Regions from separate parts of the Alteromonas sp. M12 genome, predicted to be linked through region 2. Evidence: predicted binding sites of a transcription regulator. Region 2 holds the regulator's gene; each other region holds the start of a gene.
The links. Region 2 encodes FNR, which switches genes on or off when oxygen is low (the NO sensors DNR and NnrR bind a similar motif). Its sites were predicted from a motif close to TTGATCTAGATCAA; they were not measured.

Region 1: the regulator FNR is predicted to act here: its motif matches at 9,663-9,676, upstream of VUI23_RS19680 (YdcH family protein).
Region 3: the regulator FNR is predicted to act here: its motif matches at 9,873-9,886, upstream of VUI23_RS04265 (universal stress protein).

Annotation. Positions count from the first base shown of each region.
Region 1 is NZ_CP144164.1:4,579,059-4,590,124, reverse strand. Features, by position in the region: gene VUI23_RS19715 (GGDEF domain-containing protein) at 1-649, shown strand, start outside; gene rnr (ribonuclease R) at 1,013-3,274, opposite strand; gene VUI23_RS19705 (cold-shock protein) at 3,519-3,728, opposite strand; gene VUI23_RS19700 (hypothetical protein) at 4,067-4,333, shown strand; gene VUI23_RS19695 (hypothetical protein) at 4,425-6,020, shown strand; gene VUI23_RS19690 (alpha/beta hydrolase) at 6,457-7,725, shown strand; gene VUI23_RS19685 (amidohydrolase family protein) at 7,858-9,150, shown strand; gene VUI23_RS19680 (YdcH family protein) at 9,747-9,998, shown strand; gene VUI23_RS19675 (hypothetical protein) at 10,039-10,506, shown strand; gene VUI23_RS19670 (SCO family protein) at 10,562-11,066, opposite strand, start outside.
Region 2 is NZ_CP144164.1:2,533,168-2,544,233, forward strand. Features, by position in the region: gene ccoO (cytochrome-c oxidase, cbb3-type subunit II) at 1-411, shown strand, start outside; gene VUI23_RS10790 (cbb3-type cytochrome c oxidase subunit 3) at 413-598, shown strand; gene ccoP (cytochrome-c oxidase, cbb3-type subunit III) at 591-1,571, shown strand; gene VUI23_RS10800 (FixH family protein) at 1,642-2,133, shown strand; gene VUI23_RS10805 (heavy metal translocating P-type ATPase) at 2,133-4,520, shown strand; gene ccoS (cbb3-type cytochrome oxidase assembly protein CcoS) at 4,543-4,728, shown strand; gene VUI23_RS10815 (sulfite exporter TauE/SafE family protein) at 4,725-5,390, shown strand; gene fnr (fumarate/nitrate reduction transcriptional regulator Fnr) at 5,416-6,153, shown strand; gene uspE (universal stress protein UspE) at 6,268-7,200, shown strand; gene ttcA (tRNA 2-thiocytidine(32) synthetase TtcA) at 7,337-8,224, shown strand; gene VUI23_RS10835 (patatin-like phospholipase family protein) at 8,240-9,301, shown strand; gene VUI23_RS10840 (DUF2987 domain-containing protein) at 9,320-9,949, opposite strand; gene VUI23_RS10845 (glucosaminidase domain-containing protein) at 9,946-10,755, opposite strand; gene VUI23_RS10850 (hypothetical protein) at 10,748-11,066, opposite strand, start outside.
Region 3 is NZ_CP144164.1:1,009,808-1,020,873, reverse strand. Features, by position in the region: gene yaaA (peroxide stress protein YaaA) at 1-332, opposite strand, end outside; gene tal (transaldolase) at 712-1,665, shown strand; gene pgi (glucose-6-phosphate isomerase) at 1,769-3,415, shown strand; gene VUI23_RS04290 (DUF3545 family protein) at 3,715-3,885, shown strand; gene ung (uracil-DNA glycosylase) at 3,940-4,602, opposite strand; gene thrC (threonine synthase) at 4,603-5,889, opposite strand; gene thrB (homoserine kinase) at 5,938-6,885, opposite strand; gene thrA (bifunctional aspartate kinase/homoserine dehydrogenase I) at 6,889-9,351, opposite strand; gene VUI23_RS04265 (universal stress protein) at 9,960-10,370, shown strand; gene VUI23_RS04260 (MarR family transcriptional regulator) at 10,826-11,066, opposite strand, start outside.

The DNA of each region.
Region 1 (11,066 bases), 2.0 Mb from region 2:
GTTGGTATCAAAAGAGCATGAATTTTCTAAGCTAAAGTTATTGAGCAGTAGCAGACTAAACACTTTATTAATAACTGGGCTTATACTGTTAACATTAGCCCTGATGGTTATCAGCTATCTCTTCATTGTTCAAAGAAAACTTAAAAAAGAGCAGGCGAAACTTGCATCAACAGATCCACTTACTGGTATTCGTAACAGAAGAAGCTTATTGAGTGCAATAGATCTTGAGGTGGATAAAGCCAAGAGACATAAACAATCTCTGTCTTTAGCATTGATCGATCTGGATTATTTCAAAACCATAAATGACAAATATGGACACGATTATGGTGACGAGTTATTACAAAAGTTTACTCACTTTTTAGAAAGCGTTATCAGGGAAACTGATGTATTTGGAAGATATGGTGGAGAGGAGTTCATTATTTGCCTTCCAATGACCTCCGCTTTGGAGGCCGAAAGGATCTTGAATGATATTCTCAATGGCTATCGTAAACTTCAAATAGGGGCCGATATAAAAAATCAAACTTTTTCAGCGGGAATTACTGAATATAATAATGGGGAAACAACATCTTTGTTAATTAGTCAATGTGATAAGGCGTTGTACAAAGCAAAACACGATGGTCGTGGAAGAATTTACACTCATAAAAAGTAGTTGTGTTTTAAAAATCACGAAATTACATTTAACGAAAACCTAATTATCGGGCGTCTCAGGCAATACTCTAAAGCTCATTTACTAAGTACTGCCTCTTTTCTTTTCCCGGTTCCATACCACCAAAAATTGAACTCACAGTCTATTGCTGCCGATGGAAAACGCCGGAACCTACTTCTGCTTTTCGCTTATTGCCGAATATCTGCTCGTTGCCAAAGCGGACATAGCATTTACATGGACAGCCACAAACTTGATTCTTAAGAAAAGCGAAGCAACTATGTTTGTGTCATCTTTTCAAAGTGTGAATCTGGCCGCTTGAGGCTATCGAGTTCAATCAGGTTTAAACTCATCGTAAATCTTATGCATTTAAACGACTGCAGAGGAATCTAAAGGGAGTTCGAAATTCATTTTACGGTTAAGTGAGTCAACGTCCTTTAACACAACGGTGACTTCATTCCCTATTTCAAATTCATGATGGTTGTTGGTTAATTTTTGCTTATTTGCGTCAAAGTTAAATCCTTGACCGGGCAAACTTGCAATGTGCACTAGGCCTTCGGCACCAGATTGCGCTAACGTAACAAATAAACCTGAGCTGTTCATTCCCGATATACATGCTTCAAAAGAATTGCCGATAAAAGGTTGCATATACTTGCACATCATTGCGTTTTCAACTTCGCGACTAACGATGTCTGCTAAGCGCGATTGGTTAGAGCAATGCACTGATAAAAGATCAATCTCTTCGGAGTTATAGGGATATGCCGTTTTAGGCAGTGTCTTATTTTGCAATTTATCCAACTTTAATTGGCGTAATACCCATTGCAACCCCGTTCTTTTTTGTTGTTTTCGAATCTTTGCGCGAATTGCACGGTGAGTTAATAAATCAGGGTAGCGCCTAATTGGCGAAGTGAAATGGGCATAGGCGTCGTAAGCTAAACCAAAGTGTCCTTGATTATTTGGCGAATATTCCGCCTGACTTTGTGAGCGAAGTAACAAGGTTTGAATCACCTTTGCATCCGCTCTTTTACTCACCTTTTTTAATAAATTATTATAGTGATGAGGTGTTGGCTTATCTCCGCCGCCGAGGTTTAAACCTTTGTCTGACAAAAATGCGCGAAGTGCCGTTAACTTTTTCTGTTGCGGACCGGCATGTACTCTAAATAAACTCGGAATTTTGTTACGTTCTAAAAACTGCGCAGTGGCGACATTGGCGCAAAGCATGAACTCTTCTATCATTCGATGCGCGTCGTTGCGCTTCAGCGGTGATATGTTGGCGATGTTTTTATTTTTGTTGAGTTTAAGCGCGAGTTCTTGTGTTTCGAATTCAATTGCACCTCGTTGTTTGCGTTGTTTGCCTAAAACTCTAAACAAGGAGTGTAAGTTTGCAACATGTGGCACTATTTCTGGATTGGAATCGGAAATTGTCTTACCCAGCTTACTACCTGGTTTAGTAACAAGTGCATTGGCTTGATTGTATGTTAATCGAGCATGAGACTTAATCAAGCCCTCAGAAAACTGAGCGTTGCTAACTAGCCCTTTTTGATTAATTGTCATTTCGCAAACCATCACTAAGCGATCTTCATCTGGGTTTAGCGAGCAAAGTCCGTTGGACAAGGCTTCAGGTAACATAGGAACAACCTGATCTGGAAGATAAATTGATGTCGCTCGTTGTTGCGCCTCAATATCTAAATCATCGTTTGGCAGAACGTAGTGAGAAACATCTGCTATTGCAACCAATAGACGCCATTCGCCAGTTTCTAACTTTTCACAATAAACCGCATCATCAAAGTCTTTCGCATCGGCACCATCAATGGTCACAAATGGCAGAGAGCGATAATCTACGCGCTGGGTTTTATCTTTTTCAGACACTTGCGTACCCAAAGCGCTTGCTGCTTCAAGTAGGGTGTTATCCCATTGAGCTGAAATACCGTGTCGATAAAGGGCAAGTTTGCTGTCTATTCCGGCATCGCTAACGTTACCTAGTACGTCAGTAATTTCAACTTGTGTGTGTTGGCGAAAATTAGGGTAATTTAGGATTTTTGCATTCACATACTGACCGACGCGTGCTTGATTGAGCTTACTCTTATCAACCTGGATAATGTGTGAAATCTTGCTGTTATCTGACTGCAAGACGTAACCTTTACTCTCACGTTGGAGCAAACCAACAATGTGAGTGGTGTTGCGTTCGAGCACTTTAATCAGCGTATTGAAAGCACGTTTTGCATTTTTTGTGGGTTCAATAAGTACCTGAACAATATCACCGTCAAATACGTGATTTAATTGATTTTTGGGTATAAATAAGTCTTTTTCAGACTCGCTATAAGTGACGAATCCGAAGCCATCCGGGTGAATATTGATGACGCCACTTACCAGTGATTCTGGATCGATGAGTTGATAGCCCTTGCGCTGAAATGATAGCTGACCATCACGTTCCATGGCGCGCAAACGTCTTCTTAGTGCCTCTTTATCTTGTGAGGAGTGCAATGCTAATGCATCGGCGATTTGTTCGCGGTTTAGGTGTTTTTTGACGTTGCTAAACAGGCTTAATATAAATTCACGACCAGGAATAGGGTTGTCATAGGTTCTAACATTTGCAGGGTGAGTTGCTGAAATTGATGCGGTTTGATTCAAATTAATAAAATTCTCTTTGAGCCGCCTTGCGTTTTACGTGTTTTTTCAAAAATGGGGATGTAAACCAGTATGTTGGAAATAGAACTTATGAAAAACAGGGCGGTGTGACTCTGAAAATGAGTCGAAATAATAAAACGAGTAAAAGTATTGATAACTCGTTGGACTTAATTGTATGTCAGTCTTCTGCTCACATTTACATATGAGCAAAATCTGACATTAGCTTTATCTGTTTAGTTAAAGCGGTTTAGATACAAACAATGTTTTCTGCTTGTGGGCCTTTTTGACCTTGAGTAACAGAGAATTGTACGCGCTGTCCTTCAGCTAACGTTTTAAAGCCATCGCTAACGATTGCGCTGAAGTGAGCGAAAACGTCAGGGCCAGATTCTTGTTCGATAAAACCAAAACCTTTACCTTCGTTAAACCATTTTACTGAACCAGTAGTTGTATTAGACATAATAGATATCCTAGAAATAATTAAAATTGTGCCAAAAAATTTGGCAATTGAGCGTGAAAAATGGAGATTGTACTGAGGATAACGCGAAGTATTACAAATAAACTATTATGACTAGATTACTACAAATGGAAAACAACGAGGGATTCACAAAAACAGGCCTTTTCTCAAACCTTGGGACTAAAGTACTCTCAATATGCAGGGTAGTCAAGGTGTATTTTTATACCGAATACCAACGAAAATCCTAAGGTCGAATAAATCTGTTATATTTTGCTCCCGTGGTTATTACCTTTGTATTGGCCTTGTAAATTCCCGAACAAGCGAAAAAAGGAACAAATAAGGTGTTTCACCTTAGAGGCCAATTTGCCGTTTTTATTTCGCTGTTAGTGCTTTTGTTATCTGCTTGTTCTTCCAGTCCCAAATTAATGCCGACACCGAATGGTTTTATCAATACGCCTTTTTTAGAAAGCGATATTCCCGAAGCTCTGCGTGAAACCAGTATGGAACTGATATATGTGACAGACCGAGGTAGCTCTGAGCAAAAAGGGGTTATATACGATGCGAGTCGTTTGCCATCAATTGCTTATGGTTTACTCATTGTCATTTGAAGCGTGATCCGTAAGCGGCTAGACCAATCAGGGATTTTCTGCTATTCCTTAAATACCAATTGAAGTCTTTATTCTTCATGGAGGCTAACCCATGACAAGGTCACAAAAAAGTCTACAAAAGTATGCTCTGGGAAGACATAGCGTTTTCAGGAATCTAAAGTTCATTATGGCCTCGGTCATTTCACTTTTTTTGCTGTCATCTCCTTCATTCGTTGCCGCCCAGAGCAAAGCTATTGAACACATTCTGCTTCAGACTGATAAATTAAAACTTATGCCTTACGATAATGGTTCGTTGTCCGGTTGGTGTAAGTTGGAAAATAAAGGAAGTTTTCCCAAAACGATCCCTTTGCGGGTAGAGCATAAGCTCAGCCCCAAACAACGAGCTCAGTTGTTCAAACCGAATCTCGAACAATTTGTACTTCAACAGGTTATTCCTGCTATCGAAAAAACGTGCTCTGGAGCTGCAGGCTTTCGGACAAACTATAACATTCGTCTGTCTATGCAAGATTGGTCAGATTCTTATGGTTATTACGACTTTGATAACTTTGTATTTCGCTATCGTGATGGCATCATCACTCGAACTCAGTATAACCCGTCAAGTGCAGCTCGTACCGCGCTCGGGGAGGACGGTATAGACGCATTAACACCCCCAAAACAGCTAGACCGGGTAGATAAAGTCCTTGGCCAAATCGGTCCTTTCTCGCTTTATCCTCGCAATGATCCCTTTTGTTACGGCTCTATAGCTCACGTCGATGCAGAGTTCGATAGCACCATAGATGAGCGTGATGAATGGGTTAAGGCCAATTATAAAGGGAATGATAAAATCGGATTTGAAGGATTTGTTAGTGAAGAGGTGTTGCCAAGAGTGCGGGAGCACTGCAAACGTTTTATGGCTATAGAGCTACATTTTTATGAACGAGGTTCAGTTAACCGGTGGGAGTCCATGAGGTTTAATCTTAGTTATCAAGGTTCAGTATCCATCGCCCAACATAATATGAGCGAGAAAGCCAAGTCATATGCACGTTTGAAGATTAATCAGCGAGTATTTGGCACCTGTGATTCCTCCCCTTATTGTTCAATGCTCGGAGGTGTGTATCTAGATGCTATCTACCGCTATGACATTCAAACGATTGCCAAAATAAACCAGCAACTGGAAGCTGAATATGCCAAGAAAGCGGGAACAGCCGATCTTAAACGGTTTTTTGACCTAGCCGCTGAGGCAGGGCTCAAAGGTGCCAAAAATACTGATGTATCGTTGCAGTTCCCATCGCTTTTGATCAGCAAATACATTTACGACTTCAGTCGCTTCGCGGTAAGTAAGGCAAAACTCACCGGCAATCGTCAGGATGCTTGTTTTCGTGAAGGAACCAAAGTAGTGGATACCCGCACCACCACTCGAGTGATTGACTATCAAGACCAGATGGGCAACTACGCAGGTAGTGCTGGCGGCATACGAATAGGCAAGGTCTATCGTGTAAACCCCGAATTTCAAACCTTATGTGAGAGATTCTGCGGCCCCGCGAGCGGCGAATTTGCTGATTTTTTAGATAGCTTCCTCACACTGGAAAAAAGCGGGCATATCCTTGCTGGTCTTGAGCACGGAATTAAAACCTTGGATTGCCAAAGCCCGGAAGTTCTGCAGTTCGAAAAGAACTTAATAAAGCTGACAAATAGCGTCATTCAGTAATGTATTACTTTATTAATCAGCCAATTCGAGTCCACAGTATAAGAAGGCGGGAAAAGTAAGATAGGCATCTTTATGAGCTCTTTTGCCGACGTTTTTGTCTTTGCTTTTTCCGCAATTCGCGTTTTTTCTGTTGTTTTATTTTGTCTCGCCATACCGAGATAATAATTGCAGCGATTATGCTGATAAATAAAACGGCGATGCCCACGCCTTACAAGAAACATAGCTGTTCATACGCGCAAGGTAAACCAATGCTAATTTCCATATTGTTTACGCTGCCTCTTTATCTTTTAGTGATATATAAGACCTGATTCTCAGGCAAAGCATTTCCGACAAATCTGTTGGGCCACAGATTTGAAATCTGTTATATTTTGCTCCCTTGGTTATTACTTTTTGTATTGGCCTTGTAAATTCCCGAACAAGCGAAAAAGGAATAACTATGTTTCACCACAGAGCTCAACGCTCAGTTTTTATCTCCTTTTTAGTTCTGCTGATATCTGCGTGTGCTTCCGCTCCAAAATTAATGCCGACACCTAATGTATTTATCAATACGCCTTATGCAGAAAGTGAGGTGCCCGAAGCTCTGCGTGAAACCAGTATGGAACTGATATATGTGACAGACCGAGGTAGCTCTGAGCAAAAAGGAGTTATATACGATGCGAGTCGTTCGCCATCAATTGCTTATGGTGTTGCCAAAGTGAATTTTGCAGATAAGTTATTGCCGTGGAATACATTATTAGCGCAAAGTAACCTGCAAAATCGTTCAGCTGATTTAACCTATGTACTAGAAAACGTCGACGAGCAGGGACGCTTTCCTTTATCGCCGTATAAATTTAGACGGGTAGGAGATCGACTTCAAATTGACGAAGAAATTCTCGCGCAAAAGTCTTTTCATGAAAATCAACTCAACAACAATATTAGCCAACGTTTAAAACAAAGTGAAAATAAAGACGTAATTTTATTTGTTCACGGTTTCAATAATACTTTTAATGAATCCGTATTTACTCTTGCTGGTATTTGGCATTTTCTAAAACGCCAAGGTGTGCCTATCGTATATTCTTGGCCTGCGGCGGCAAAAGGCTTGAATGCCTATTTTGCAGATAGAGAGTCGGGACAATTTACGATTTTCCATTTAAAAGAAACCTTACGATTACTGTTTAAAAATCCTGAAATCGAAAACATTCATATTATTGCCCACAGTCGAGGTACTGATGTCGTCACCACAACGCTACGGGAGCTGATCATTGAGAATAGAGCCAGTGGCGGAAACCCAAGGAAAGACTTACGTATCGAAAACCTCATTCTGGCGGCGCCAGATCTCGATTTTGGGATTATTAAACAGCGATTAATGGCCGAACAATTTGGGCCAGCCTTTGGAAAAATTACTATTTATACGTCTCAAGAAGATAGCGCCTTGGGTATCTCCCAATGGTTAACAAACAGCTTGAGTTTTGGTCGATTAAATACCAAAGATGTTAATCTCAATGAGCGCAATATCTTTAATTCAGTAGGAAATGTGAGCTTAATCAAAGTACCAAAGTCGGGCAGTTTTATTGGACATGATTATTTTCATAGTAATCCAGCCGTCAGTTCTGACCTTATCAACCTGATCTTATTCAATGCCGAACCTGGTTCTAAAGAACGGCCATTGAAAAGACTCGAAAATAACTTTTGGTCACTGGATTCTGATTATTTAATTGAGAAATAAGCACTTTGCATTAAAAAGAAAGTAAGCAGAACCTCTCAGGCTATTTGGCGTGTCGTAATTATCCATTAGTATTGTTTTCATAAAAAATTGTATAGTAAAAATACAATCACACTCATAAAAGGTATCTAAGGTATGAAAGGATTTCAGCTCATTCGCAGCATGTTATTTTCTGTTTTTGGCGTATTTGCGTTAAATACTCTGGCCATTGCAGACACTCAGTTTGTTTATGCAGACGCCTTTGTGAATGTTAAAACCGGTAAATTGGTCACGCGTCCGTTATTAGAAATTCAAGACGGTAAAATTGTCAAAATTACCGCCAATAAGCGTGCCCCAATGCCGCAAAACACCGTCGATTTGAGCGGTCATACACTTTTACCCGGTCTGACCGATATGCACGTTCATCTTACTGCCGATTCACAACAACATGGTTATAGTGGCTTAGCTGACTCTTTACCTAGAGTGACATTAACGGGCGCAAAACATGCGAAAGTAACTTTAATGGCTGGCTTTACTACCGTGCGGGATGTAGGCGCTCCAGGTTTTTCCGATGTGGCACTGCGTGATGCGATTAATGATGGCGACATTGAAGGGCCACGGATGTTTGTCGCAGGAAGCTCTTTAGGTGTTACCGGTGGGCACTGTGATAACAATCTGTTGCCTGCTGAATATAAAGTGACAGCCGATGGTGTGGCAGATGGTCCTTGGGGAGTGCGTAAAAAAGTTCGTGAGAATATTAAGTACGGCGCAACTGTGATTAAGTTTTGCGCCACAGGTGGGGTGTTATCTAAAGGCACTAAAGTAGGCGTTCAGCAATATACGCTAGAAGAAATGCAAGCCATTGTTGACGAAGCTCATATGCGAGGATTAATAGTGGCGGCTCACGCACACGGAACCGACGGTATTGTCAGTGCGATAAAGGCGGGTGTAGATTCAATAGAACATGCTTCATTTCTTAATGACGAGGCGATTTCTTTAGCTAAGAAAAACGGAACTTACTTTTCTATGGATATCTACGTTACTGAATTTATTCTAAGTGAAGGCAAAAACGCAGGCATATTAGAGGAAAGTTTAGCGAAGGAACGTACGGTAGGTAAAAAGCAGCGTGAAAACTTCAGAAAAGCAGTAAAGGCGGGCGTCAATATGGTATTTGGCAGCGACGCAGGGGTTTACCCCCATGGTGACAACGCCAAACAGTTTTCGCGAATGGTAGAGTTTGGTATGACACCACTGCAAGCCCTACAAGCAGCTACTATCAACTCGGCGAAGCTTCTCCAGCAAGAACAGCTATTTGGCAGCATTGAAGAAGGGAAAATGGCCGACATAGTCGCGATCAAAGGCAACCCATTAGATGACATCAGTTTACTTGAGAACGTTGTTTTTGTGATGAAAGAAGGTACTGTGTATTTACAACCAGCGCTTAAGTAACCTGAAAAACCGCGGCACAAAACTCGTTGATCAGAAAAACGCACTGTTAACTATTGCAACTTGCTTTTTCGTTGCCTTAGCCGCTTTTCGCGCTTTTTCCGCTGTTTTATTTTGTCTCGCCAAACAGAAACAACGATTGCCGCTATTATGCCAACAAATAAGGCAGCGATTCCTACTCCAGACCAAAAACACAATTGCTCATATACGCATGGTATGCCAATTTGAATCTCCGTATTGTTCACAATATTTGGTTACTCCATGCATATAGGACAGTGTCAATTGGTTAGCTATGAGTGAGTTGTCACCCTAATAGCTTTTATACTATCGATATATTAGACCTGTTGTTTGTAGATAAAATTTCCGGCACTGCGCAGTGGCGGTCAAATTCAGTTGTAACCAGCACTATTCTATAATTCGACTACAATTAATTAAATCAAATGCCATTGCCACAAGCAGGTTGCATACTTAGGAAATTAGCAGCGCTATAAGTTCAGCGTTTTATCACCCTAAACCTGACCTAGATCAATATGTAAGACTACCTAAGCAGTACACTGAAGTTATCCAATTAGAGCGATAAACATAAGGTAAATTTCAGCATGCAAATAGAAAAACATACACTAACTAATGACTTTCCAGAACATCATCATACTATTCGTCATCTTAAAATGAACGATAGACATTTTGCTAAACAATTTGATCAGTATCATGATGTAAATAAAGAAATTCATCATATTGAAGAACAGAATGAAGCTGTTTCAGACGATTATTTAGAGTCGTTAAAAAAACAACGTGTGGTACTTAAAGATCAATTATTCGCGCAAATAACCGAGACTGAGAAAGCGCTGTAATTTTTCGCTAACTTTTTGATAATGATAAGGCGGCTATAAGATGAAAATGCACAAAAGTTTATTTGTATTCTCCGTTTCCCTGCTGTTTTTCAGCATTACGTTAATTCAGGGATGCTCAAGTCAGATGGCCGCTAATCTCAGAAAAGTAACCTACCCACCTGATTTCAAATACGTGGAGCCGTCACAGCTACGTTCGGATATGGATCGTCTCGCGCAACAAATGCGGGTATTGGAGTTTGCGTTAAGCCAGCAACATGAGCCACAAAGTGTCGGTTTTGCTAAGCAACAACAGCAAGTATTATCTACTTTGCAGAATATTGAAAAGATAGCTTCTGGATTGCGCGCAGGAGATGCGGGGGCCAGTCACCCTTTTCTTCAAGACTATATGCGTGACTTTGTAAGTAAAGTAGACAATGCACGCATTGCCGCGTCTTTGGAAAAACCGAGTTATTACTTGGCTGGGAAAGTGTCTGGTGCCTGTACTAACTGTCATAGCGTAAATCGCTAAGCTCGTTCAAAAATAGCAAAAACCTGCGGGGCAGATCCCGCAGGTTTTGCTGGTCTTATTGTTTTGCAGTGTTTGTCTTTTTTAAGCTTTCAATGTCGGCTATTAGATAGGCCACAGAGGCTTTGTTAAGACCATTGTATATGCCACGTACGTGTCGGTTTTGATCAATCAATAACAGACTTTCGGTATGTAAAAAATCATCTGTGTTTTGAATGTTACCCAAATCTTCACTGGCGAAATAGGCCGACTTGGCAAGTGAATATATCGCGTCCCTATCTCCGGTGGCTAAATGCCATTTGCCACTAACGATGCCATTGGTATCCGCATAATCTTTCAACAAAGCAACTGAATCAGAGGTTGGTCTAATAGAGTGTTGAAGAATTTTCACTTCAGGATCATCAATGAACCTTTCTTGAACCGCAATCAATTTCGATCTAATCGATGGGCAAATTCCTGGGCAAGTACTAAAGAAGAATCCGGCAACATAGATTTTATTTTCAAAGGTTTTTTCGCTTACTTCTTTGCCATCTTGATCAATAAAACTAAACGGCGGAATTTGA
Region 2 (11,066 bases):
TGTGTTGGTTGTCATAGCCAGATGATTCGTCCATTTAGAGCAGAAACAGAACGCTACGGACACTACTCTGTCGCAGGTGAATCAGTTTGGGAACACCCATTTTTATGGGGTTCAAAACGAACTGGTCCTGACTTGGCAAGAGTCGGCGGTCGTTACAGTGATGATTGGCACCGCGTTCACCTTCTTAATCCTAGAGACGTAGTACCTGAATCCAATATGCCTGGTTTCCCTTGGTTAGCTGAAAATACACTTGACGGCAAATTAATTGAGAAAAAACTTCGTGTATTTAAAGACTTTGGAGTGCCTTATAGCGAGGAAGAAATCGCTGGCGCAAAAGAAGCAGTACAAGGTAAAACAGAGATGGAGGCTTTAATTGCCTACCTACAATCTCTTGGAACGGCGCTGAAATAGTATGGATTACGGTGCAGCGGGTAGCATATTTACAGTTGTGGTTTTTGTTTGCTTTATCGGCATAGTGGTATGGGCTTTTAGCAGCCGCGCTAAAAAACGCTTTGATGAAGCAGAAAATTTGGTTTTTGATGATGAGCCAACCCAACAATCAGAAAAAAAAGAGCGGGAGTCTTCGATAAATGAGTAGCTTTTGGAGTATTTGGGTCTCAGTAATCTCATTGGGAACAATTCTAGGGTGTTACCTAATCTTACGCTGGTGTCTGTTGAATAAAACAGGCGTTGAAGAAGGTGACGATATGCATCATTCGTTTGATGGTATTATCGAAATCAATAACCCTCTACCTAAATGGTGGACAATCATGTTCTACATGACCATGATTTGGGGGATTTTGTATTTATTACTTTATCCGGGTTTAGGGAATTGGAAAGGTTTGTTAGGTTGGAAAAGTTCAAACCAAGATATTCAAACCCTGCAAGAATCAAAAGATGCAGTTTTAGCGTCTCGAGAAGAAGCGAAAAACGCCCTCTTCGGTTTAGGTGGTGTTGGTGTTGAATATGATCGTGAACTTGAAAAGGCCGAAGAAAAATTTGCGCCAATTTTCAACCAATACGCCGAACAGCCAATTGAAGTGTTAGTTAATAACGAAGAAGCCCTAAAAATTGGTCAGCGTTTGTTTATGCAAAACTGTTCTCAGTGTCACGGTTCTGATGCTCGTGGTCAACGAGGCTTCCCTAACCTGACTGACCATGACTGGTTATACGGTGGAACGCCAGAGAAGATTGTTGAAACCTTAACAAATGGTCGCCAAGCCAATATGGCCGCATGGTTACCTTCTTTTGGTGAGCAAGGTGTTAAAGAAGTCGTTGCTTATGCGTTAAGTTTAAGTGGTAGACAAGTTGACCCTGACTTAAAAGAAGCAGGTAAAGTACGCTTTGCAGTATGCTCTGCTTGTCACGGAGCAGATGGTAAAGGTAATCAAGCGCTAGGCGCTCCGAACTTAACAGATAATATTTGGTTATATGGTGGCAGCACCGACGTAGTCACTGAAACTGTTAACTACGGACGAGCTGGTGTTATGCCCTCTTTCAAAAACACTTTGGGAGAGAAGAAGATACACCTAGTGGCTACCTATGTTTATAGTTTATCTAAAGATAAATAAACATTGAGTTGTTACCTAACAAAGCCTCGTTTAACGAGGCTTTGTGTTCTTAAATAAGAAGTAAATATTAATGAATCGCTCAGATAAAACACCTTGGTACAAACAATTTTGGCCTTGGTTTTTAATCACCATACCCGTTGTTTCCATATGTCTTAGTGTCACCATGTTAAATCTTGCCTTAAATACTGAGGATAGTCTGGTCATAGATGACTATTACAAGGAAGGCAAAGGCATCAATTTAGAACTAACTAAAATTCAAGAAGCCAAAGCTCAAGGTATCACCACACTTTTGACAATTGATGGTAGTCGAGTACAACTTGAGTTTTTATCAGGCAAACCCACTTCTGGTGAAGCGTTAAAACTGCATTTTTATCATGCAACGCTCCAAGATAATGATTTTTCGTTATTGTTGACCCAAGATGCAAATGGCAATTACAAAGCTAATGCAGAGAAACCTATTACTGGTAAATGGAAGTTAACTCTTTCACCTTTGAATGAGCAATGGAAGATAATGCAGGATACAGGTTTACCACAAAAAGCCCCTTTCAACTTTAATCCTTAATGCAAAATAGTAACTCACAAAATTGCTATCATTGTGGGCTTCCAATAATAAATGGAGAAGTCTTCTGGGCAGACATCTTAGGTGAGCCTCGCAAAATGTGTTGCCCTGGCTGCCAAGCTGTGGCTGAAGCAATTGTCAGCAACGGACTAGAAGATTATTACCGCTTCAGAACCGAATTTGCCGACAAGGGAGATGAATTACTAACCGAAACACTCGATACCTTAAAAGCATACGATCATGAAGAGATTCAGCAAGAATTTGTGGTCGATGACGGCAGCCAAAAACAAATACAATTAACCATCGAAGGAATAAGCTGCGCTGCCTGTGGTTGGCTGATTGAAAAACAACTTTTAAAAACGCCCGGAATTAAACGAATTGCAGTCAACGTATCTGCACGTCGAGCAACGATTAATTGGATAGATTCAGAACTAAAACTTAGTGAAATCATCGGACAACTAGAATCTATCGGCTATCACGCACTTCCCTTCCAAGCAGACGAACATGAAGCCTCTTATCAGAAAGAATCCAAGAACTATTTAAAACGAATTGGATTGGCTGGCTTAATGAGCATGCAAGTTATGATGTTAGCCATTGGTCTTTATTTCGGCATTTTCGGTTCAATAGATGATGCGACCAAAGAGTTTCTTCATTGGGTTAGTTTTTTATTGACCACCCCGGTTGTACTGTATTCTGGATTTACTTTTTATAAAAGTGCTTTTAGTTCGCTGCGGATGGGATCTGTAAATATGGATTTTTCGGTTTCAATCGCAATTATTGGCACTTTTGTGGCTAGTGCCTGGGCAACCATTTCCCATACGGGGGAAATCTATTTTGAATCCGTATGTATGTTTATCTTTTTATTACTGATTAGCCGATTTTTGGAACATCGTTCACGACATCAGGCCAGCCTAATATCGGCAAATATGTTTAAGTATATTCCATTAACGGCGATGCAAATTGATGACGATAATAAGCAAACTTCGGTATTAGCCAAACATCTTAAAAAAGGACAAAAAATAGTAGTCCGTCCTGGAGAAACTTTTCCAGTAGACGGGGTAATAATCAACGGAAATGGCAACGTGGATGAATCTATGTTGACCGGTGAATCAGAAAAAATCAGAAAAAGCACCGGCGCTCATGTCTATGGCGGAACCATTAATTTATCAGGTTCTTTTGAAATTGAAGTTGAAAACGAGCTTAAATTGTCCCTGGTGAACAAAATTTTACGCCTTCAAGAGTTAGCTCTTTCAGATAAACCCAAGGCAGCTGTATATGCAGATATTGCCTCCAAGTACTTTATTGTAATTGTTCTAGGTATCACCTTAATAAGTTACGTTGGCTGGCTGGCTTATCAACCAGAACGCGCTTTTTGGGTTGCCATATCAATCCTAGTTGCGACCTGCCCTTGCGCCCTTAGCTTGGCAACGCCGACGGCTTTAACCAGTGCAATAGCAAAATTAAATCAATATGGCTTATTAGTTAAAAGAGCAAATATTATCGATGTTATGCCTGATGTCGACACCGTGATTTTTGATAAAACAGGCACGCTAACCAATGGACATTTCAGTGTAAGTGACGTCGAGCTCTTTAACGCAGCAGATGAAACTTTTGTTTATAATTTAGCTGCTGGATTAGAACTCTATTCAAAACATCCGATATCTCACGCGTTTCAATCTCAGACCCCCTGCGCAGTTTCCCAAGTAGTTACTGTGGCGGGAAAAGGTTTACAAGGAACCTACCAATCTCAAGTCGTTAAGATAGGTAACATAAGTATTCTTGATAACAGTGATGGTTTACGACCCACTGAGGATGACTCTCGAGTTTATCTGCAATTGGGCAATCAGTTAATTGCTGCATTTAGCGTAAAAGATGTAGTTAAAAAAGACGCAAAACAACTCGTCGATGACTTACGCAGCAAACAATTGGTGATGTTAAGTGGTGACTCAGAAATAAACGCGTCTTTGGTCGCTGATTCTTTAGGTATCCCAAACGTTTATTTTAGACAAACGCCAATACAAAAACTGACATACATTCAAAACTTACAAGCCAAAGGACACAAAGTTTTGATGATTGGTGATGGCATCAATGACGCCCCAGTTTTGGCCGCTGCTGATGTATCAATTGCGGTAGGTGACGCCAGTGACATGGCGAAACGTTCTGCCGATATCATTTTATTAAATTCAAAATTAAGTAATGTTAAGTTTGCTGTTAGTATGGCGATTAAAGTGCGTACCAAAATCAAACAGAACATGGTTTGGGCCATTGGCTATAACGCGTTAATTCTTCCCCTAGCAGTAGCCGGATATTTAAGCCCGTGGATGGCCGTAATTGGCATGTCGTTAAGTTCAATTATTGTGGTCGCAAACTCTATTCGTTTACTACGTTAACCAGCGCTAATAGGAAATTAAAGTGAGTATCATTTATGTGCTAATCCCCATCGCTATTGTGCTAGTACTGTTAGCCATAGGGATCTTTTTTTGGGCGGTCAAATCCAATCAGTTTGAAGATTTAGAGCGTCAAGGATACAACATTCTATTCGATGATGACGTGGATAAAAAAGTACAAGTAAAAAAGCCAAAAACTAACGACAAATGAACGACTTAAGCTGGTTTTCTGCAATATTAATCGGACTTGCTGGAAGTGTGCATTGCGCTGGGATGTGCGGTGGAATTGTGACCTCATTTACCTTTGCATTACCAAAGAATAAGTCACAATGGCCGTATTTAATTGCCTATAATTCAGGCCGCATTTTATCTTATAGTTTCGCTGGCGCAATCGCTGGGCTGTTGGGTCAGATCGTCACCACAAAATCCTTTATCAATCCTCAAGCACTGACTCTTTTTGGCGGAGTATTTATGGTTCTGCTTGGATTATATGTGGGACAGTGGTCAAAACTACTGGTTAAAGTAGAAAAAGTTGGCGCTATTTTTTGGCGTATAATTAGTCCCATATCAAAGCGTTTCATTCCCTTTAAACACCCAATCTATGCTGTACCCTATGGCCTAATCTGGGGCTGGTTGCCCTGTGGATTGGTTTATTCGACGTTAACATGGAGTGTTTCCACCGGCAGTGCGGTACAAGGTGCTATCACCATGTTTTGCTTTGGCTTGGGAACTTTGCCCATCATGTTAGCAATGGGAGCCAGCGCCAGCCAAATAAGAGGATGGTTGACCCAACCAGTGGTAAAACGAAGCGTTGCAGTCTTATTATGCTTATTTGGCTTGATTTTATGTTACCAAGGGATTCATAATTGGTAACTAATGAATTAATTGGAATTAACTAATGTCAGATCCGAACAAGTTCAGTATTCGCTGTCAAAACTGCAGTTTTAATCACCTATGTATACCGGTGGCTCTGAATCAGACTGAAATGGAGAGTTTGGACGAAATCATAGAACGCAAGCGCCCTTTGCATAAAAATGATCAATTAACTATTCCTGGGCAAAAATTTACGTCGCTGTTTGCAGTAAGAACGGGCTCATTTAAATCTTACATAACCTCTCCCGATGGCGAACAACAAATTACAGGGTTTCATTTTCCCGGTGATATTGTCGGCTTTGATGGACTATTTTCTGAAAAATATCAAAGTTATAATCAAGCGATGGAAACCTCCATGGTTTGTGAGTTACCTTACGACAAGTTAGATATTATGAGCGCACAACTTCCTACACTGCGCAAAGAAATGCTTAAAATTATGAGCACAGAAATAAACCAAGATCACAGTCTCATGATGTTATTAAACAAGCGCACAGCAGAAGAACGTCTTGCCCACTTCCTAATTAATCTATCAGATCGTTTTCGCTCTCGCGGTTTTTCTGAATTAGAATTTAATTTAACCATGACCCGAAACGAAATTGGTAATCACCTTGGTTTAACTGTTGAAACCGTGAGTCGTTTACTCACCCGTTTTCAAAAAGAAAATATCATCAAAGTTGATGGGAAATTTATACAAATTCTCAATTTGGCGGTACTTAGAGAGAAACTTGGTGAACACGTTTTAAATAAACAAGCCTGCGGTTAAGTCTTTTAATTTAAATTGATTCAGGTCAAAACAATTAGTCTGTTAATTGGCAAACTAGCTAAAGTAGCCATACACTTAATATACGTAGTGTAAACGTTTGAAGGGAATTAATTTATGTCCGTATTTAACAAAATACTAGCTGTTGTAGACCCAACTTCAGAAGATCAAAAAGCGTTTAGAAGAGCGCTTTTATTGGCAGAAAAAACCGGCGCTAGTATTACCGCGTTTCTCTCCATATATGATTTCTCTTATGAAATGACCACTATGCTCACCGTGGATGAAAGAGAAACGATGCGCCAAGCTGTGGTGGATGACAAAACCGATTGGCTTGCCAATATAGTTGAACCCCTAGCGGCTAACTCATCTATTTCAGTAGATATAAAAGTGGTCTGGCATAATCGGCCATATGAAAGTGTATTGTTCGAAGTGATTGATCACAGCTATGATTTAATCGTCAAAGGAACCCACGAGCATGACACCCTAAAGTCAGTGATATTCACCCCGACTGATTGGCATATCCTACGTAAATCACCGGTTCCAGTTTTACTTGTTAAAGAACATGATTGGCCTATTAATGGCAATATTTTAGCTGCGGTAGATGTGGGCAGTGAAGATGAAGAACATCATAGCTTAAACAAGTTAATCACTAAAACCGCTGGATTGATGGCTGATTTACTGGAAGGACATGTAAACTTGGTTAATTCTTACCCAGGTACACCGGTTAATATTGCCATCGAAATACCAGAGTTCGATCCGGTTGGCTATACAGAGTCAGTTAAACAACACCACGCCAAATGTATGCTTGAGCACGCTCAAGAATTCAATATCCCACAAGAAAATCAGCATCTTAGTGAAGGTTTGCCTGAGGATGTCATTCCTTCAGTGGCAAAAGCTATCGACGCAGAGTTAGTGGTTATCGGTACTGTAGGTCGCACCGGTATTACAGCCGCCCTTATCGGTAACACGGCTGAACATACAATAGATTCACTCAATTGTGACGTTTTAGCAATTAAACCAGAAGGCTTTGAGTGTCCTCTTAAACATTAACCTTACATAACCTTGTGATTCTTAGAAAATGACTGCAAACATTTAAATTTAGGGTGTTTATGTCCTTTATGAGGACAGGTATAATCCGCGCTGATAGCAATGTTTTTCTAGGAATAAGATGAGTAAGGTCGAGTCTCTGTCTGAGAGTAAAAAATACAGTTTTAATAAACTTCAAAAGCGCCTAAGACGAAATGTAGGCAAAGCAATTGCCGATTTTAATATGATCGAAGATGGCGATAAGGTAATGGTCTGCCTGTCTGGCGGAAAAGACAGTTACACCATGCTTGATATTTTAATGTTTCTGCAAAAGATTGCGCCAATTAAATTTGAAATTATTGCGGTTAATTTAGATCAGAAACAACCAGGCTTCCCCGCTGAGATACTGCCTAACTACTTACAAGAATTGCAAGTTCCATTTGAAATCGTCACGGAAGACACCTATTCGATTGTAAAAGATAAAATTCCAGAGGGAAAAACAACTTGTTCACTATGCTCTAGATTACGCAGAGGGATACTTTACAAGACGGCAACCCGACTAGGCGCAACTAAAATCGCGTTGGGGCACCACCGTGACGACATGTTAGAAACACTATTCTTAAACATGTTTTATGGCGGACGCTTAAAATCTATGCCTCCCAAGTTAGTCAGCGATGATGGCAAACAAATGGTCATTCGCCCCCTAGCCTACTGTGCTGAAAAAGAAATTACACAATATTCTGATTTAATTGAGTTCCCGATTATTCCTTGTAATTTATGTGGCTCGCAAGAGAACCTACAACGCAAAGTTATTAAAAACATGCTAGTAGACTGGAACAAGCGTTTTCCGGGTAGGATTGAAAGTATGTTTAGGGCAATGCAGAATGTCGTGCCTTCGCATCTTGCCGATAGTGAACTTTTCGACTTTAAAACCTTAGAGACGCAACAAACACCGTTTGTTAACGGTGATATTGGATTTGATCAAGAAGATTTTTCTACACCTTCAACAAGTGCTGATGACACTGTCAAAATAATCAATATTAGTTAAGGATCATTTTAGTAAATGAAAATTGGATTAGCACTAGGAAGCGGCGCTGCTCGAGGTTGGGCGCATATCGGTATAATACAGGCGTTAGAAGAACTAGGCATCAAGGTTGACGTGGTCGCTGGTTGTTCCATTGGTGCCTATGTAGGAGCCGCGTATGCAAGCAATAAACTGGATCCACTCGCAGAATGGGCAAGCTCTCTAACTGAGTGGCAAGTTTTAGGACTGTTAGGGGTTGGATTTCGTAAAGGTGGACTGGCTAGCGGAATTAAAGTGTTTAAAGCCCTCGAAGACAATTTTTGCGAACGAGACTTTGAACACTTATCCAAACCCTTAGGTGTTGTGGCGACCGATTTATATAGTGGTAAAGAGGTTTCATTTACTCAAGGTCCTATTGCGGATGCGGTTAGAGCATCCTGTGCAATACCTGCCCTGTTTCCACCCATTGCGCACAAAGGCCGTTGGCTAGTGGATGGTGCTGTGGTCAACCCAGTGCCGGTAAATCTTTGTCGGCAACTAGGTGCTGACTTTGTTTTTGCGGTTAATCTAAGTGCAGATTTTAGGCCTGAAGTTCAAGCTCAATATCAAATGGAACATGAAAATAATCAAAAACGAACCAATGATTTTTTTAATAAAAGTCAGTCGTTTATGCAGCGTCTTTTCAGTGGCAAGTTCAAAAAAGACAATGATATGGACGATGATGAGCTTGAATCTTTAGAAGATCTAGAAAACATGGCACTGGATTCTGACTTTGACGCCAATAGTGAAGAGCAAATAACCACCTCAGAAACTCAGGTAGAAACGCCGGAGCAAGTAACGGCGACGCAAAAATCATCAAATGTTAAATTAACTGACAATACCCCTAGTATGTTAGGTGTCATGTCCAGTTCGTTAGATATCCTTCAGGCAAGAGTCACCCGCTCGCGATTAGCTGGCGATCCCCCCGATATACTAATTGAACCCCAGTTACGCGACTTTGGCATTATGGAGTTTCATCGCGCGGCTGAGTTAATTGAAGAGGGGCGTCAAAGCGTCAACCGTGTTGCTGCGCAGATTAAATATCAATTGCGTCTCGACTAATTCACTCTACGGATATCGTTATTTGGTTATTGCTGTCACGCGATATGGGGCTTCAGAAAACTGGATCTGATTGCCCTGCTCTAGCCAGTCTCCGGTAATTACTGCATGATGTTCATCGAGATAAATTTCGGCAGGAATAGAGTCTCTGTCAACATTATCGAAATAAAACTGCAAGCCGGTAACTGACGGCATTAGGAACGACAAAAAGCTGCCCATATCATCAAAAAACACTGTGTATTGCTGATACAAATCTTGTAACTCTTGATGTGTATATTGCTGTTTTAAATAAGAAGGTTTAGTTTCCAACTGAACTGACATGTCACATTGATTATTATTTTCTAATAGTTCAAATTCGACAATTGCTTTAGCTTGGCTTAATGCTTTTTCGGTGGGTAACAAAAACCGGTTTTCAGGCGTTACTGTAACAGGTAGTGTGACTTTTTGAGTGACTATATTAGCGGTTTTAATTTCACATAAATCGCCATTTCTGACGTTTTTAAAACCAAATGCAAATTGCAATGCAGGTGTTTCTTCATTATCGATTTTTTTAAGGTGACTGTAAAAACTTGAGTATTCAACTGAAAGTGTATCAGCAAAAGCCAAACCACAAAAACTAAACAACACTAAGGTAAAACTTAAGATTTTCATACTGGTAAAAACTTCCTATTGAAACGTATCATATTGATTAACTCTTCGATATATTCATCACCCCGCTGGGAGTAACTTTTCAACCCTTTGGCTAGCTTTTCTGCTGTAATTTGTTTGTCGTTTTCACGCAAAGATAGACGAATCGCCCTTAACTCTTTATACGCATCATGTCGATTTAAATTGCGGAAATAGGTACTCACTGCGTGATCCAAACTTTTAAACTTAGCCACCTCATGAGCGGCATCTTCATTTCGCCGTTTTGGTACAAAACCGCACCCTTTTCGGAAACACCAAAGTCCAAAAAAATTATAACCTTTTTGAGCAAATCGAGAGGTTCCCCAAGCTGACTCGTTCGCTGCTTGCATAAGCACCAACTCAACAGGAATAATGTCTATTCGACGCATTAATCGGTCCACGATTGAATTCAAATCGTCGTCAGGGTCAACGCGATATTCTTTCACTAGTGAATCGAGTCTCTTTTGCTGCAAATAACTAAAAGGCAATTGTTGTTCAATTGCGTTTTTTATTTCATTCAGAAAATCCCGTTTTTGAATAATCACTTTATTGTGATGATGAATTGCAGGTAACAAATAGTCGAAAAATGCTTTTTTCCGTTCCGTAATTGATTGTATCTTAGCGAAGTTAGGCATTTTTTGTTCTACATAAGGAGCGATATTTTGCTCATCAAAAGGATCTAACTCCTTTGGTGGAAATAAAAATGGGTAACTTAACACTACAGCGCCAAACACCCAGATTATTCCCAAATAGAGAATCCGTCTAGGGCCTGGAAAGTCAACGTTATGCATCAAATGTAGTATCTCCATCAGACCCTTGTTGTTGGGTCTCATCGTTTAAATTGTTATTGTCTGTACTGTTACCGTAACCAAAAAGTTCACAATACAATAAACCATTAATATTATAGTAATAGGGTAAAAACAGTAGCAAACCAATCCCAAAAGAAACTATCGAAAGTAGCAACAACAATAAAAATACGACATATAAAATAGTGAACGGGAATAAATAACGGTTTACCATCTTAATAGAAAGTAATAATGCATCTATTGGTGTGAACTTTTTATCTGCTACCAATAATACTGCAAAACTCGTAGCGATCATT
Region 3 (11,066 bases), 1.5 Mb from region 2:
AAAATTCGCATATGTTGTTGTGCATATTGAAGATCCTCTTCACTAAATTGCTCAGCTTGAATGCCGGTGTAGACATCACCGTTAAACGCCAAAATTGCCTGTTTAGCGTTGTCTTGGTTAAATGGCAAATTCCAACTACTAAACCGTGCAGCATTTAAGCCTGCTAATTTGTCACTGATATGCATTAGGCTAGATAAATCTGCCGGTGTTAATTTGACACACTCTTTGATTAACAGTTCAGAATCGGCCAAATATTCAGGCTGTGAGAAAAGTTGTGTAGTAGAGGGGGTTTCGTAGTCTAAATTCTTTGCAGGTGATACAACAACTAGCATCAAATATCCTTTCTTTTAATAGGCGTTAATTATGAAGTTCTGAGCAACTATCACTATACCATTAATTGTATTTACTAAACATTTTGACAAGCACAAATTTCACAGTTCAATTTTTATTTAATCGCAACTCTCTGAGTCAGAATCTAGGAGTTCATACAACTATTTTGAGTAATTACTCACAACTCATATAAATGCCCACTTTTATTTATTATAATATGACCATTATTTTTTAATAGTTCAATGTCCGATAGTGTAGAAACCAAACCTCAACAGTTATACCCTGTGAGTGATTCTAAAGGTTTACTATATTTCATGACGTAATCTTGATAACAACTGACTATCGATGATTGCAAAATTAATCATTTCTAAAGAGGTTTATATGACAAATCAATTAGCAGCTTTACGGGAAATCACCACAGTCGTGGCAGATACTGGTGACATCGAAGCAATTAAAAAGTATCAACCTGTTGATGCCACTACAAACCCATCTTTGTTACTTAAAGCTGCTGAATTACCGCAATATCGTTCATTAATTGAAGACTCCGTTGCATGGGCAAAAACCCAATCAGATGATGTCACACAGCAAATAGAAGATGCTGGCGATATGTTGGCGGTTAAAATTGGTAAAGAGATTGTCAATATCGTACCAGGTCGTATATCAACAGAAGTAGATGCACGCTTATCTTTCGATACACAAGGCAGTATTGCCAAAGCGAAAAAATTAATCGGACTTTATGAACAAGCTGGCGTGAGTAAAGAGCGGGTATTAATTAAACTTGCTTCTACTTGGGAAGGAATTCGCGCTGCTGAAATTCTGGAAAAAGAAGGTATTAACTGTAACCTAACGTTGTTATTCAGCTTTGCTCAAGCCAGAGCATGTGCTGAAGCTGGGGTTTTCCTGATTTCACCTTTTGTTGGACGAATTCTTGATTGGTACAAAGCAAGCACTGGTAAAGATAGCTACGCTGCGAATGAAGATCCAGGAGTAGTATCTGTCAGCAACATTTATCAGTACTACAAAGAACACGGTTATAAAACTGTTGTTATGGGTGCCAGTTTCCGTAATACCGGCGAAATAATTGAGCTTGCAGGCTGTGACCGATTAACCATTAGCCCAAATCTACTTGAAGAACTTTCACAAACTGAAGGTGGCTTAGAAACCAAATTAGTAGACAAAGGCGCCACTAAAACCCCTGGCGAAAAGCTAACTGAAAGTCAATTTAGATGGGAACATAACCAAGATCCAATGGCGACGGAAAAGCTTGCTGAAGGTATTCGCAACTTTGCCAAAGACCAAGACAAACTAGAAGTTATGTTGAAAGAGCTTTTGTAATTTCATTTATCCTGAGCTATAGAACACTTGTGTTTCTTATGGTCAATATAAAATTGAAATGATATAGCAACCTTTAATCGCCGATATAAAAGAGAATTGATAAATGTCTTTAGTAAATCAAAGTGAACAATGGAAAACCCTTGAGAATTTGGCTAGCTCAATAGCTGGTCAACACATGCGTGATTGGTTCGATGCTGATCACTCCAGAGCGGCTAAATACTACCTTGAAGGCTGTGGCATCAAGCTAGATTATTCTAAAAACTTAATAAACCAAGAAATACTTGAAGCATTGTTTAGTTTAGCTGAAAGTCAACAAGTGACGGCCAAGCGCGACGCCATGTTCGAAGGCAAGATTGTTAACCATACTGAAAAAAGAGCTGTGCTGCATACGGCTTTGAGAAACTTTTCCGGTGAAGCAGTTTTAGTCGATGGCGAAGATGTAATGCCAGAAGTTCTAGCAACACAAGAAAAGATTAAAGACTTTGTCCATTCAATCCACTCTGGTGCGCACCTAGGCTATACAGGTAAAACAATTAAACATATTGTTGCTATAGGTATTGGTGGTTCATTTTTAGGCCCTAAAATCATGTCTGAGGCCTTGAAGCCTTATTGGCATAAAGGTATTTCGGTACATTACGTTGCCAATGTGGATGGCTGTCATATTCAAGATGTGTTGTCTGAGCTTGATCATACTGACACCTTGATTGTGATGTCCTCTAAATCCTTTACGACCCAAGAGACATTGCAAAATACCCTAACGGCTAAACAATGGTTCCTTGACCAAGGCGGCAGTCAGAGCGATATTGCTAAGCACTTTGTAGCAGTCTCATCTAACGTCAAGGCTGCTGTAGATTTTGGGATGGACGAAAATAACATATTTCCGATGTGGGATTGGGTTGGTGGCCGCTATTCACTTTGGTCAGCCATAGGTTTACCGATTGCGTTAACCATCGGCTACCAAAATTATCGTGAGTTACTTGAGGGTGCTTACGAGATGGATTGCCACTTCAAAGAAGCTCCTCCAGAACAAAACCTACCAATATTATTAGGCTTGCTTGGAATTTGGTATACCAACTTCCACGGCGCTCAAAGTCATGTTTTGCTGCCTTACTATCACTATTTACGTGGTTTCCCAGCTTACGTTCAACAATTGGATATGGAAAGTAATGGTAAATGTGTGGCAGGTTTGAATGAGCAAATCGATTATGCCACAGGACCTGTCATTTGGGGCAGCGAGGGAACCAATGGCCAGCACTCGTTCCATCAATTAATTCATCAAGGGAAAGTGCTTATCCCTGCTGATTTTATGTTTCCTTTAAACGTACATAATCAAGATGACACTCATCACGCTATGTTGGCTTCAAATTGTTTTGGTCAAACCCAAGCTCTGATGCAAGGCAAAACATATGAAGAGTGTTATGCCGATTTAGAAAGTGCAAATTTAGATGAACAAACCCGTCAGTCATTAGCCACCCATAAAACTATGCCTGGTAACAAACCGAGCAATACTTTGTTGTTTGACCAACTAGATCCCAAGACCCTTGGTGCTCTAGTGTGTATGTATGAACACAAAGTATTTGTGCAAGGAGCGATTTGGGGTGTGAACTCATTTGACCAATGGGGTGTTGAGCTTGGAAAAGTGCTGGGTAACCAAGTTTTAGATAAACTGGTTAATAGCGACGCCAGTTTGGATTTTGATAGTTCAACAAATCAATTAATTTCTGCGTTTAGGGCTGCCAATAAAAGTTAATCGCCAACCCTGTTGAAAATACGGTTTGCTGCTCGCCATTTATCATCAATGAAAGGCAGCAAACCGCTATTAACACGAGTTCTATTTTTAAACATAAACACTGCAATTCGCTCACTTTACCAGCAACTTCCACTTTTTTGTCATCAAATATTCATGTTTTATTAACAAAAACTAAAAGTAATAGTTTTATTTTTATAGCGCCTGTGGTAAATAATTACTCGGACAGGAAAACTAGAGTAGGAAATGCTAGTTGACTGTCTAGCCTTATTTGCGCCAAAAACAATAAATGGAGACGTAAAGTGGATACAAAAGAATTATTGTCAATGATTGACACCGAATCCCGCCCTTCTAAAACTAAAAGCAAAAAGCGTAAGTGGAGAGAAATAGAAGCGATTCAAGATCGCTATAAACTAAGAAAAGAGCTCGAAGATATGGATATGTCGTTAGAAGCTGAATTAGCTAACCTATAATTTATAAACGAAAGCCCCACATTGTTGGGGCTTTTCTTTTGCAGCTATAGATATCTAACCAATTTGCCAATTTATTGGTGAGTGGCCTTGGCGTATCAGAATTTGATTCACTTGGGAGAAGTGTTTGCATCCTAAGAAGCCCCTATGTGCTGACAAAGGCGATGGATGAGGTGCACTAAGAACATGCTGACGATCATGCTCAACTAGCAGACCTTTTTTTTGTGCATGACTTCCCCACAATAAGAACACTAAGCCTTGCCGATTCTGATTCAGTTGTTTTATCACTTTATCAGTGAAGATCTCCCAGCCGATTTTTGCGTGAGAGTGGGCTTTGCCCTGCTCTACCGTTAATACCGTATTAAGCAGTAACACACCCTGCTGTGCCCATTGTTTCAAGTTGCCATGGGTTGGGATTCTAAAACCTTCAATATCTTGCGCTAACTCTTTGTAAATATTCTTTAATGACGGCGGGATTTTAAGGGTTGATTCTACGGAAAAACTTAGGCCATGTGCTTGTCCAGGACCATGATAGGGATCTTGACCTAATATAACGACTTTAACATCCGCAAAAGGGGTAATATTGAATGCGCTGAAAACATTCTCAGCAGGCGGGTAAATGATTTTACCCGCCTTACGTTCAGCCGCAATAAATTGTTGCATCTGTTGAAAGTAAGGCTGTTTTTTTTCAGCCTTAATTATTTCATCCCAAGTAAGCATTTACGCTTGCAATGTTTTAAACAAATGCGCCTTGAGTTGCTCGTAATCGTTAGCCAGCTCTACCGAGAAGCTTTCTTTACCAGCACATTCTGCCAATGGCAGTGGCAAGCTAATAGGTTGCCCTAGCACATTCTCTACACTTTCTCTGAATTTCGCTGGGTGGGCAGTCCCTAAGAATATACCGGTCTCACCTGGCTCGATAAAACGAGTTAACGATTTGTATGCTATCGCGGCATGAGGCTCACTCACATAACCAAGTTGCGCCAACTGTTTCATCGCTACTTGAGTGTAATCTTCATCAACCGCATCGCCTTGCAACATTTCTTTGTCGATTAAACCACGTTCAATTAAGGCTTCGATTCTTGGCCAGTTATTAGGCTGACTAACATCCATTGCATTTGATAATGTGGCTACGGTAGCTTTCGGATCCCATTCTCCCGTTTTAAGATAACGAGGAACAGTATCATTAGAATTGGTCGCGGCAATAAAGCGTTTAATTGGAAGCCCCATCACTTTAGCAATCATACCAGCGGTTAAATTACCAAAATTACCGCTTGGCACAGAAATTACCACGTTTTCACGTTCTTCTTCTGACAACTGCGAAATGGCTTCAAAGTAGTAACAAACTTGCGCAAGCAAGCGGCTAATGTTGATTGAGTTTGCCGAATTTAAGTGCAAACCTTGGCGTACATCTAAATCATCAAATGATGTTTTCACCAACTGCTGACAAGCATCAAAATCATCTTCGATTGCAACTGTGTGAATATTATCACCCAGTGTCGTGAATAGTTTTTCCTGCAATAGGCTAATTTTGCCTTTAGGGTACAAAATCACGACATTAATATTATCTAAACCATGAAAGGCATGTGCCACAGCAGCTCCGGTATCACCTGAGGTAGCAGTAAGGATAGTAATAGGTTCACCTTTTGCAATCACAGACAGCACTTGGGCCATAAAGCGGCCACCAAAATCTTTAAACGCTAGTGTCGGACCATGGAACAATTCGAGGCTATAGATACCGTCGGTTACTTTTGCCAACGGCGCTTCAAAGTAAAAAGCTTTCTCTACAATGCTTTGAATTTCGTGTTTGGGAAGCTCATCGCCAATCAATTGTGACAATATTTCCACTGAACGGGGAACGAATGGCATATCCAAGATTGCTTGGATATTTTCGAATTTAGGAAAAACCTTTGGAAAGTAAAGTCCTTGGTTTTTACCTAACCCTTTTTTTACCGCTTCAGCGAAACTTACTTTGTCGCTGTCATCTTTTAAATTAAACAATTCCACTTGATTACTACCTTCATTTTATCGGTTTACCAGCATCTTAGGGCTGGTTTATGAGACAACCGCACCTTGCGTATCAATCTGGCAAATATGACTAAAACCAGTGTCATTCTGAATATAGTTTTCAGATAACCAATGTTGAATACCTTGTGCTTGCTCTAAATTATTACAAACTGCAAATACAGTTGGGCCTGAACCTGAAATACCGAAGGCTAAGCCTCCATTGCTCATTACAAAATCTCTGCTTTCATCGAACTTCGGCAGTAAAGACTTACGATAAGGTTCTGCTAAAACATCTTTCATTACCGCTGCTGCCAGCGCTTCATCTTTTCGATAGCTTGCGTCTACAAATACAGCTAGTTGCTGACCAAAGGTGATAGTTTCGGCCATGGCAATTTGCTTAGGCAAAATATCTCGCGCTGCGGCGGTCGAAACACTGATCCCTGAATAACAGACCACCCAATACCAGTTTTCAAATACCGGTAAAGACAAGGCAATTTGATCGGATTGACTGTTCATCAAGGTTAATCCACCGACAAAACATGGTGCTACATTGTCGTAATGTACGCTGCCGCTGATTTGGCCTTCCAACTCACCCATCAACAATAATAACTCGTTTGCATCAAAGGGTTCATCAAAAAATTGATTTAGGCCGTGTAGCGCCGCCACTATCGAACTAGCACTTGAACCTAAACCACTACCAATGGGTAGATTCTTACGCAGTACCATTGCCACTTCGGCAGTCGGTAAACCACGTTCACGCAATTTTTCAGTGAATAAAGTGTAGCAGTCAAAAACAATATTTGATTTGGGGTCTGCAGGTAATTTATCTGCAAAACGCCCTTCTACTTTTAAACTAAACGTATCAGCAGAGCTTACGTCTACCTGATCACCCAATAGACTGCCATCAATAGGGGTTAATGCCGCCCCGAGCAAGTCAAAACCAAGACTAACATTGCCAATAGATGCTGGCGCGTAAGCTGTAATGCTTTTATTCATCGATTAGATATCCTGTTTCCATGGCATGGTGCGCAATACATCAGCAAAAACCCCTGCTGCAGTCACGGTAGCACCAGCGCCATATCCGCGAATTACATAAGGAATAGGCTGATAATAATGACTATGTATGGCAAGGGCATTTTCACCTTCTTTAATCGAATACAACGGGTGGGTGCTATCAACGGCTTTTAATGCAACCTTGCACTGACCTTTTTCAATTGAGCCCACATAACGTAAAACTTGCCCTTGTGCTTTAGCATCTTCAACCAATTTTTGATAATGCCCATCCAAACTAGGCAAGTTTGCCATAAACTCATCAATAGTACCGCTGGCATCAAAGCTGTCTGGTAATACTGATTCAATTTCAATATCCGTTAACTCTAATTCTAAATCTGCTTCACGGGCCATGATCAATAGTTTTCTGGCAACATCCATACCCGACAAATCATCACGAGGGTCAGGTTCAGTAAAGCCATTCTGCTTAGCAATTTGGGTTGCCTCCGAAAGGCTGTGGCCTTCATCTAACTTTCCAAACACGAACGACAATGAACCAGAAAGGATACCTTCAAAGCGTTTTAATTCATCACCTGCATAAATTAGTTTTTGCAAATTGTCGATGACCGGTAGTCCAGCACCTACAGTGGTTTCATATAAAAACTGGCGGTTGGTTTCCTGCGCCATAGAACGTAGCTTTTTATAGTAAGCGATGTCACGGGTATTGGCTTTTTTGTTGGGAGTGACCACGTGGAAACCGGCAGACATGAAATCTGCGTACTGACCGGCAATGTGTTCATTGCTAGTACAGTCGATAATCACAGGGTTAATTAAGCTATTTTGTTGTACAAAGTCACTTAAATTTTCAATAGACAGTGACTTGTCTGCACTATCTAGTTGAGCTTGCCAACTACTGTGTAAATCAATACCGCCAGCTTGCAATAGTAACTTGCGACTATTGGCGATACCGTACACTTTTAAACTAATTCCGCGTTCAAACAAGGGTTGTTGTTGACGGGCCATTTGCTGCAATAACTCTTTTCCTACATTGCCGCACCCCACAAGGAAAATATCAATGGAGTGGGAATTTGAGAAAAAATTCTGATGCACAACTTTCACTGCCTCTTTAGCTCGATTTTTTTCAATTACTGTGGAGATTGATCGCTCAGAAGAGCCTTGAGCAATAGCGACATTGTTCACTCTAGCCTGAGCCAATGAACTGAAAAACTTAGCTGCTAAACCTTTAGAATGGCGCATGCCGTCACCCACAAGGGTAACAATCGCAAGTTCATGTCTTACTTCAATTGGATCCAACAAATTATTCGCCAGTTCCAATGCAAAAGCATCTTCCAATAAATTTTGCGCCTTTTCAGCGTCTTTACTGTGAATACAGAAGCTAATGCTGTACTCGGACGAAGACTGGGTAATCAGGCTGATGGAAATATTCGCGTTAGACATTACTTCAAAAACACGACTAGCCATACCAACCATGCCTTTCATACCGGGGCCGGCGACATTGAACATTGTCATATCATCAAGATGAGAAATACCTTTGACGCTTGTCCAAATTTCACTGGACTCTTTACCAATTAATGTCCCAGGAGCAGCAGGGTTTAAGGTGTTACGAATTAAACAAGGAATGTGATGTTGAGCAATAGGACCAATGGTTTTTGGATGCAAAACTTTTGCGCCAAAGTAAGACAACTCCATGGCTTCTTGATAGGTTAGTTTGTCTAGTAACACGGCACCATCTACTTGATTAGGATCCGCATTGTAAACCCCATCAACATCGGTCCATATTTCACAACATTCCGCGTCTAAGCAGGCCGCAAGAATGGCGGCGGAATAGTCTGAACCATTGCGTCCAAGTGTCACTTTCTCGCCTTCGGCGTTTACCGCTACAAAACCTGGCATAATCAAGATTTCAGATTTATCGTAAACAAAATCCGAGAAGCGCGCTTTGCTCACTGCAACATCGGCGATACTATCTAAATATTCACCTTCGGCAACAATGTAATCTACAGGATCAATAATGTGGTTTTTCTGGCCAAGGGAGTTCAATATTTCACTGAAAATATTCACACTCACATATTCGCCCATACTTAAAATTTTGGCGGTAATTTGGTCTGGAGCACAACGCAATAACTGAATGCCATCTAAATGCTGTTTCAACTCGACTAAAATCGTGTCAATAAAGCCGCTCAAACGAGCTTTACGAAAAGCAGGCAATTGGGCTGCTAAATCGCTGGCAATACCATTTAATGTCATTTCTAATTTGGCATACAATTCGCCAAAGTCGCTTCCCGCACTTGCTTGTTCACACAACAACGACAATGCATTTGTCACCCCTTTGGGAGCTGATAGAACCACTGCTGCACCGTTTTCTTCATGGCTCGCTAAGCTGATGTCTTTAACTGACAAATACCGTTTAGCGTCAGCCATTGAAGAGCCACCAAATTTCAACACCTTCATTTATTGCTCCTGTTTACTTCTGTTCCGCTGCTTTAGATTCGCATTTTAATTTCGCACTTCAACCATGTGAATGTGGCATATAATTTTGCTGTAAATAACAAAAAGCCCGCTTGAGTCGCGGGCTTTTTTAAATTTCTTTACGCACTAGCCAGCGACCAACTCATTTGAGGTGGTAATCATAATCATGCCGATGGTGCTTATTATTGTTTTCATGGGGTTCAATTTGCCGTATAGACGTCTATATGTCAACCGTCAAAGGGAGATTTGTTATTGTTTTATACTGATCTATTTACTCTAAGGTAGAATTAAATGGATTGAATAGGGCTTTTCTCCCATATTCGGTCAAATAAATAACCCACCCTAATATTTAATCCAGATTTGGAACAATCACAGCATTCATATTAGCCTTGTACAGTCCGCTGCAGATGAGAAGCGTTATGGCTCTCTTCTCCAGCAATGGGTATTTATCGTTGAACGAATTTTAGTTGTATTCTAAGCACTGCCCCAAATACTAGCTAATATTGATTTACATCATATATTTACAGTTATATTGTGAGTAATATAAGGAACTAGAAAGACTTCACATTGATAACAAATAAGGAGCAATTATGTATAAAACTATCCTATGTGCTATCGAAGCATCCACAGAAGGAAAACTCGTATTAGCCAAAGCAGCTGAGATGGCAGGTCTTTACGGCAGCAAATTAATTGTTATGCATGTATTACCTTACAAGTTATTGCCCAAGGATTACCAGAAAGAATTGAAGGACAAAATATCGCCAAAAATTGAAGAATTATGTGCAGACTTCAATATTCCTAAAAAGAATCGCATTATTAAGGTAGGTAAACCTTATGAATTGATATGCAATGAAGCCATCAAAAGAAAAGCAGACTTGATTATGCTAGGAACTCATTCTAAAAAAGGCATTCAAGCATTAATCGGTTCTACCGCTAATGGCGTCGCTAACTATGCCGATTGCGATGTTTCTTTAGTAAGAATCGCAAAATCCATCAAATAAGCGCGAATTTACATTCTAGCCATTGTTACCTGCGAGTTCGCAGGTAACAATAAATGTATAATCTGATAAATGATTACCATCACTTTGCTTTATTCGTTTGGCAATCTTGTTAATAACAAGGAAGCTGGTTTAGGGAGGCATGGTATCCATTATTATATTAGGTAACCGAATAGCACTTCAGCTTCGAACAATGCCGCACTGCCGAGCATTTGCCTAACACTCAAATAGACTTGCAGGTATAGGTGCAAGCCGTCGTCGTTTGAAAAGTTAATCTAACGACACCTTTGCTAATTTGAAAGGCCTTAGTCCGATACAATATCGAAATCAGGCCTTGATTGCCGCTTAGAAATGAGTCCAACTTAATGGGGTCACTTCAAATTTGCTGGCCTTTTGCATTCTGGCAATTATCTTTGCATTCCTGCGTCTTGTTCTATGCGGACTTGGCTAGATATCATTTATTTCAAGTTACTTTTAAACTTTTTAGCCAGCTCAATGAAGTTCGCGACTTCTTGAGGTTCAATATCTTTGAGCATAGTCTCAAACACTTGTTTTTCGATTTTATTAAATTTGTCGATGAATTTTTTACCGCGGCTAGATAACGATAAAATTTGACTACGACCATCATTTTCATTACAGCTTTTGATCACCAATTCCTGATTCACTAGTTCTTTAATCAAACGATTTATCTGTGCTTTA